2 regions of the Affinirhizobium capsici genome follow, and region 1 is predicted to be linked to the other one. Evidence: predicted binding sites of a transcription regulator. Region 1 holds the regulator's gene; the other holds the start of a gene.
What was found. Region 1 encodes LexA, which represses DNA repair genes until DNA is damaged. Its sites were predicted from a motif close to TGTTCNNNNTGTGTTCNG; they were not measured.
Positions count from the first base shown of each region.

Region 1 (4,071 bases):
AACACTTACGGTTCGTGGCGCGGCTAAACCGTTTCGCATGGGAGACATTCTTAAAGGAAGAGCAAGGTTATCTCCACCATCCGGCCCTGCTTTGGGAGGACTGAGTGATTTTGCCTTTTCCTCCTATTTTGAAGGCATTGGCGCCAGCGGCTTCTTTTATGGCGTACCAGAAAAGCTTGGCGAGTCTGTCGACGCTCCGGCTCAGGTTGGCTGGCTTAACCTGCTCTATGATTTCCGCAGTCATGTGGGGGATCGCATCCGTAGCCTTGTGCCCGGAGATAAAGGCGCCTTCGCCGCAGCCATCATTACCGATGAGCGGCGAGCTATTTCAGCCCCCGTTCTTGAGGCTTTGCGTGAGGCTGGACTTGCCCACATTGTAGCGATTTCAGGCCTGAACATGGCTCTTGCAGCGGGCATATTTTTTGTGGGTGCCCGTTCCCTGCTGGTTCTGATACCCGGCGCTTCTCAACGGGTTTCGGTGAAAAAGCTGGCGGCTTCTGGCGCTATCGTTATGGTTACCGCCTACTATCTCATATCCGGCTTCGGTGTATCTGCAGAACGCGCGTACATCATGATGGTGGTTATGTTGACAGCTGTTCTGTTCGATCGCCCATCAATCAGCCTCCACAATATAGCCTTGGCAGCGACGCTCATACTTCTGCTCCACCCGTCCAGCATTATGGGTGCGAGTTTCCAGATGTCGTTCGGCGCAACCGCAGCTCTGGTTGCCGGATACAACATCTGGTCAAAACGCAGGCAGGCGCAGGATGGGCTGAGCGCCAATGGCCCCGTTGCTATCGCAGTCTCTTCCATTGCGGCCATCATAGGGGGCACAATCATGACCTCCCTGATTGGAAGTCTCTCGACAGCCATTTTTTCGATTGCCCATTTTAACCAGCTGAGCGGCTATGGCCTAGTTGCCAACCTCGCGACAATGCCATTCATTTCGGCCGTTGTTATGCCAGCTGGATTGCTGGGCATGTTGGCCATGCCCTTTGGGCTTGAAGCGCCTTTCTTTGTTGTAATGGGTTGGGGACTTGAGATCGTCATCAAGGTGGCAACGTTTGTTGCTTCTTGGGAAGGTGGCATAAGCACGGGCAGGGCGCCGCCTTATTTTCTGGCAATGACGTCCCTTGGGTTGGTCCTCGTTATTTGCCTGAGATCGCCACTGCGTTTTGCCGGTGTGTTCCTCCTCGCTAGCGGGATGCTTATCATGCTCTCAGGTATCGGTCGCAATGATCCAGACATGGTTATTGCGGAAGATGGAGAGACGCTGTTGATCCACCGCAAATCCAGTTCCTTCACAAATGAATCAAAATCATCGGGATTTCTGTTCGATAGATGGCGCAACAGCTTGAAGTTGGGCGAGATATTGCCCTCGGCTCGACGTCCCATCGATTTGGAAGTGGACAACGCCATGGAGAGGGCTGAACACGACAAGACGGAAGACACAGCTCCATCAGTGCCACTCGGTAAAACTACGCGACTGCGCTTAACTGAGGAGCAGATCAAAGCGGTCGACAGTGCCGTTCGAAGTGGTCTAAAGGCGATACCGAATGACCAATTCGTTTGCCTTCCCAAATTGCTGTGCCTAACGCAGACAATGGAAGGAGCAAAGATTGCTTTGGTTCAAGATACCCGCTTCTTGGGCTATGCCTGCGATCGTGTCAATTTGGTCATCGCCGCCCGAGCGCCATTCACCAAATGTCGATCAGGCGTCCTCCTAGTGACCACAGCCATTTTGCGAAGAACAGGAACCATCGAGATCCTGTTCAATGGGCAGGCCAATCCTAAGAGCTGGACCTATTCCCCGGCATTCACATCAACGGCAAGAGCATGGGAACTTCACCGCTCCTATGACTGGCGTTCACAGACATATGCCGCAACCGACGACGCAAATTTGGTTCAAACGTGGCTTAGTGGTAGCGGCGGATGAGACCAACCAGACGCCCCTGAACCTTCACCCGTTCTGGAGGGAAAATTCGTGTCTCATAAGCGGGATTCGCTGCTTCGAGTGCAATCGATGCACCCTTGCGTCGGAAACGCTTCAACGTCGCCTCTTCGTCATCCACGAGGGCAACGACAATATCGCCAGGGCTGGCCGTGCTGCCATTGCGGATAATAACCGTATCGCCGTCTAAAATGCCGGCTTCGATCATTGAGTCCCCTCTCACCTCCAAGGCGTAATGTTCTCCCGGTCCAAGCATTTCCATCGGGACGCTGATGGCGTGGGTGTTATTCTGGATCGCCGAAATGGGAACACCCGCCGCGATTCGACCCATTACAGGTATAGAAGCTGAATTGCTCTCATCCGCAGCAGCCTTAACTGGTTGAGGGGTTGCTGGAGCGGGTGGCGCTTTACCTAGAGACCCTTCAATAACGCTAGGAGAAAAGCCTCTTTTGGGGGCCGCACCTGCGCCGAAAGGTTCCGGAAGTTTGATCACTTCCAATGCGCGTGCACGATTCGGTAACCGGCGGATAAATCCACGTTCTTCCAAAGCGGTAATCAGGCGATGTATCCCCGACTTGGAGGCAAGCTCAAGCGCATCCTTCATCTCATCGAAAGAGGGCGGAACACCAGATTCCTTCATGCGAGCGTGAATAAAAAGAAGCAGTTCTTGCTGTTTGCGTGTAAGCATATCCGGCAACCCCATCGGGAAACAAATCCAGAACGGACCCTATATGTTCCAGTTGTGTTCTGCAAGGGCAACTTCGTGCACTTGTATGGAGTGACTCAAGACTCCAAAGTCGACGGACCAGCAAAGCATGGAAAAGAATGATGCGTAACCTCGACCATCTAGTTCTACCTGTTCCGTCACTTACGGCGGCAAGTCGTTTCCTTGGGCGTTTAGGCTTTAATGTCGCGGCTGAAGGTCATCATCCGTTCGGCACATCAAATGCGTGCGTGTTCTTTCCGAACGGCACGTATCTAGAACCTCTTGCAATGAGGGACGAGGGTCTTGCCAGGGCGGCTGCGAATGAGGGGAATGTGTTCACACAACGGCACCTGGAGCAAGGTAGACTTGGCAAGAAGGTAGGCTTGTCTGCATTTGTCCTGGCATCCGATGATGCAGTGGCAGATCATGCCTATTTTGAGCGGCAGCAGTTATCCGCAGGCTCGATGCTAACATTTTCGCGCGAGGCAAAATCTGCCGACGGCAACGCTGTGACCGCAACCTTTAAATTGGCCTTTGCCGACCTGCGTTCTGCCGATCTGTTTGCCTTCACCTGTCAACGAATCAATTCAACGTTGCCTGGCGGCGCGCTTCTTGAGCATCCAAACGGCGCGCTGGGCGTGGCCGAGGTTGTGCTTACAGCTTCTGACTCTGCGGAGGCGTCAGGTCGGATTGAAACCGTCTTGCAGAAGGAACCTGAAGCACAGGAAACCGATATCACGTTTAGGTTGGGGAACAGCTTAATTCGCATTGTGCGCGAGACTTCAGATTACTCCATCTCAAACCAAGATCGATCTTTTCGCGACCTGACGGCCTTGGGGTTTGTCATTGCGGTGAAGAGTCTGACGTCTATCAAAGGCATTCTCACAGCAACCAATGTGTCTTTCGAAAGGAAGGCCGACAGGCTGATTGTCCATTCGCAGCCTGAATTTCCGACAGTCTTGGGCATTGTCGAGCGATCCGACTCGCCTTGATTCTCTCGTGGAGCAATGAAGTTGATCAAGAAGCATGAAGCTAAAGAGCCAGATAGCAATGAAGCGCATCAGCGGCTTTTACGGCTCAATCAACTCCTACTTAACTGTGATAGCGCCACCTTTGCACTGGATGCTTGGTGTACGGAATACGGATCGCAAACGAGTGGGGTCTATGCCGAGCGTTTGGCTGATGAAACGGAAGTCATCGATTCGCAGGTGATAGCCCTTCTTGAGGTGTCTGAGGGCGAGGCACTTGCTTATCGCAGGGTGTATCTGATGTGGGGTGGTGTTGTCCTTGCGGAAGCTGAGAATTGGTACCGCCTCCAAATTTTAAGCAGCACCATGAAGAAGCGTCTTGAGCATACTTCGATTGCATTTGGACGTGCTGTTGAGTCCTTAAATTTTCGCAGAAAACTTCTATC
Region 1 covers NZ_CDRNXD010000002.1:491,053-495,123, forward strand. Annotated here, with positions in the region: gene AC0JZ1_RS02160 (ComEC/Rec2 family competence protein) at 1-1,936, shown strand, start outside; gene lexA (transcriptional repressor LexA) at 1,917-2,639, opposite strand; gene AC0JZ1_RS02170 (VOC family protein) at 2,780-3,649, shown strand; gene AC0JZ1_RS02175 (hypothetical protein) at 3,671-4,071, shown strand, end outside.

Region 2 (4,071 bases), on a different contig from region 1:
GGGTAATCCAGTGGAACCTCGTGATGGCTGGTGCTGTGCTTGCCATGCTGCCCCCCATTCTCATCGTCATTTTCATGCAACGGCTGTTCATCCGCGGCCTTACCGAAACGGAGAAGTAACATGGCGACCATCTCTATCGCCGACGTCTCGAAGATTTATGCGGGTGGGGTAAAGGCCGTAAATTCGGTCTCCATCGACATTGCTGACGGCGAATTCATCGTGCTCGTCGGTCCATCCGGCTGTGGAAAGTCCACTCTGCTGCGCATGGTGGCGGGGCTTGAAACCATCTCCGAAGGCGAGGTGTCGATTGGCGGGCGTATCGTCAACCGCATGGAGCCAGCGGAGCGTGATATCGCCATGGTATTCCAGAACTATGCGCTCTATCCGCATATGACGGTTTACCAGAACCTGGCCTATGGCCTGAAAAACCGCGGCACGCCGAAAGCGGAAATCGATGCCCGCGTGGCGGAAGCGGCCCGGATGCTGGAGATTAACCAGTATCTGGAGCGCAAGCCCCGTGCACTTTCCGGCGGTCAACGGCAGCGCGTGGCCATGGGCCGCGCCATTGTACGCAAGCCTGCGGCCTTCCTCTTCGATGAGCCTCTTTCGAACCTTGACGCAAAACTGCGTGTTTCCATGCGCGGCGAAATCAAGCGCCTCCAGCGGCGTCTTGGCACCACCTCGATCTATGTGACCCATGATCAGCTGGAAGCCATGACGCTGGCGGACCGGCTGGTGGTGCTGAACGGTGGGCAGATCGAACAGATCGGCTCGCCGCTGGATGTCTATCACACGCCTGCCTCTACATTTGTGGCGAGCTTCATCGGCTCCCCGGCCATGAACCTTGTGCAGGGCGAGTTGCATGGAGACCGGTTGGCGGTTGGCCCGGCGGTTCTGGATCTCAAAGGCTATGCCCCTGTCTCCGGTCCCGTCACCATCGGTATCCGTGCGGAAGATTTGCGCGTCACGCATATGACCGACGAGGGGATACCCTTCCGGGTAGATTATATCGAAGAGCTTGGGTCGCAGCGTCTGGTGCATGGCTTTGTCGGCGACCAGATGCTCACAGCCGCTATGCCGGGCGAAATGGTTCTTCCAGACGTTCTGCACCTGGGGGTCGATCTTCGCAAACTGCATTTCTTTGATTCTGCCACCGGCAAGCGTATTGCGGAAACGCAAAACCAGCCACGAATGGCAGACGATGTTCGACATCACGCGACTGCGTGAGATTTGCCCATGCGCGAACGTATAACCAGCCGTTGCCATTGCCCGCCGGTCGTCCTACATCTGGCGGGCAATTTCTCAAGGGGCAGTCATGGCCAAGATTCAAAAAGTCGCGTTCCAGATGGACCATGTGTCTGGCATCAACATCACCGGCGATTCCACATTTGCTATGGCGCTGGAAGCGCAGGCACGCGGCTATGAACTGTTCCATTATACGCCTGAGCGGCTGACCATGCGCGACGGCAAGATTTTTGCCGCTGTGGAGCGCATGCAGCTTCGCGATGAGAAGGGCAACCACTTCACCCTGGGCGAACGTGAGCGAGTGGACCTTTCGACCATGGATATCATTCATCTGCGGCAGGACCCGCCGTTCGATATGGCCTATATCACCTCCACGCATCTCTTGGAGCGCCTGCATCCAAAGACGCTGGTGGTGAACGACCCGGCCTGGGTACGCAATTCGCCGGAGAAAATCTTTGTCACTGAATTTGCAGATCTGATGCCACCGACGCTGATTACGCGCGATGTGGGTGAGATTGCTCGCTTCCGTGACGAACTGGGAGATATTATTTTGAAGCCGCTCTACGGCAATGGCGGCGCGGGCGTCTTCCATTCCGCACGCGACGATCGAAACTTCTCCTCGCTCCTGGAAATGTTCGCCCAGATGTATCGTGAGCCTTTCATCGCGCAGGCCTATCTTCCTGCTGTCCGTAAGGGGGACAAGCGTATTCTGCTGGTGGATGGAAAGCCGGTGGGCGCCATCAATCGGGTTCCCGCTGAACATGACGCCCGCTCCAACATGCATGTGGGTGGCCGCGCCGAGGCGACAGAACTGACGAAGCGCGAACAGGAAATTTGTGACCGTATCGGCCCAGCCCTTCGCGAACGCGGCTTCCTTTTCGTCGGGATCGATGTGATTGGCGACTACATGACCGAGATCAACGTGACCTCTCCAACGGGCATTCGCGAGGTGAAGAAATTCGGCGGTGCCGATGCAGCAGCACTGCTGTGGGATGCCATTGAAGCAAAACGATCTGCCACTCTTTGATCGGTTGCAAATTTAGCTTCAACTTTAACAGGAATTTTGTTCTGCAATTGTTCTTGTTTTCAGCGCAAGGTTGTGCTTGATTGCCACCGTGTTGCGCGGCACATGATTTCCGCGGGTTTGAGCGGGAGTGCCATGGTCGCGCGGGTCAGTACGGTTGCATTTCAGGGTATCGAAGGCGTCCCTGTTGACGTGCAAGTCATGGTGGGCCCTGGCAAGTTGGCCATGCAAATCGTGGGTCTGCCGGATAAGGCTGTGGCCGAAAGTCGCGAGCGCGTGCAGGCAGCGCTTCATGCCTCAGGTCTGGCATTGCCGCCAAAGCGGATTACCGTCAATCTTGCGCCCGCGGATCTTCCCAAGGAAGGGTCGCATTTCGATCTTCCTATCGCGCTTGGGCTCATGGCCGCGATTGGCGCCATTCCCGGTGATGCCCTTTCCCGCTTTGTGGTGATTGGTGAGCTTAATCTCGATGGTACGCTGGCTCCTGTCGCAGGTGCGCTACCTGCGGCGATTGGCGCCAATGCGCTGGATAAGGGCTTGATCTGCCCGGCAGATAGCGGGGCCGAGGCGGCGTGGGCTGGATCGGAAATTGAGATTCTCGCTCCACGTAGTCTGATCGCGCTTGCCAATCATTTTCGCGGCACACAGCTGTTATCACGGCCAGCGCCCGCCATTCGTGCGAACCCGACTGATCTTCCCGACCTTGGCGATATCAAGGGCCAGGAAAGTGCCAAGCGAGCCTTGGAGGTGGCAGCGGCAGGCGGTCATAACCTGCTCATGGTTGGGCCTCCCGGTTCGGGGAAGTCCATGCTGGCGGCTCGTCTCCCCTCGATTTTACCGCCTCTGTCGGCGCCAGAACTGCTGGAAGTCTCGATGATCCATTCCATTGCGGGCCAACTGTCGGGCGGCAAGTTGTCGGATCGTAGACCGTTCCGCACGCCGCATCATTCCGCCACCATGGCAGCGCTTGTTGGAGGTGGTATGCGGGCAAAGCCGGGAGAGGCTTCGTTGGCGCATCACGGCATTCTCTTTCTCGATGAGTTTCCGGAATTTTCGCCGCAAGTGCTGGATGCCCTGCGCCAACCATTGGAAACGGGCGAATGCGTAATTGCCCGCGCCAATCACCGTGTCTCCTATCCGGCGAGTATCCAGCTTGTGGCGGCAATGAACCCATGCCGCTGCGGCATGGCGGGTGAGCCGGGTCACACTTGTGCCAAGGGGCCCCGCTGCATGACGGATTATCAGGCCCGCATCTCCGGGCCGCTCCTGGATCGCATCGATATCCGCATCGACGTCCCGGCTGTTTCAGCGGCAGACCTTATACGTCCAAGGCCAGCCGAAAGCAGTGCGGAAGTAGCGGCACGAGTAGGCCGTGCGAGAGACAGGCAACGCGTTCGCTTTCAGGCGGCAGGCTTGCCCTATATCAGCACCAATGCCCGCTGCTCGACCTCGCTCATCGAGCGCTTTGCCGAGCCTGATGCCTCAGGCCTGCAGTTGCTGCGCGATGCTGCCGAAAAGCTTAAATTCTCCGCCCGTGGCTACCATCGTGTCTTGAAGGTCGCCCGCACTCTTGCAGACCTGAGTGATGAAGATAAGGTTGGCCGCATTCATCTGGCTGAGGCGATATCTTACCGTATTGCAGGCGAGCGATTAACTGCTGCTGCGTGACGAGTGGGCAGCCGTCCCGCGGATGCCAAGTTACGTATGCCAAGTTGTTGCGTTGAGGTTACCAGTGGCGCTTGTACGCATAACCTGTGAGGACCATGAATGGCACGCTCCCTTCTTCCAGCTCATGGAAGAGG
Region 2 covers NZ_CDRNXD010000004.1:2,402,020-2,406,090, reverse strand. Annotated here, with positions in the region: gene ugpE (sn-glycerol-3-phosphate ABC transporter permease UgpE) at 1-119, shown strand, start outside; gene AC0JZ1_RS14900 (sn-glycerol-3-phosphate import ATP-binding protein UgpC) at 121-1,227, shown strand; gene gshB (glutathione synthase) at 1,316-2,272, shown strand; gene AC0JZ1_RS14890 (YifB family Mg chelatase-like AAA ATPase) at 2,405-3,937, shown strand; gene AC0JZ1_RS14885 (GNAT family N-acetyltransferase) at 3,960-4,071, shown strand, end outside.
Region 2: a site for LexA is predicted at 2,310-2,327, ahead of AC0JZ1_RS14890 (YifB family Mg chelatase-like AAA ATPase). Genes of this name have one in related genera too.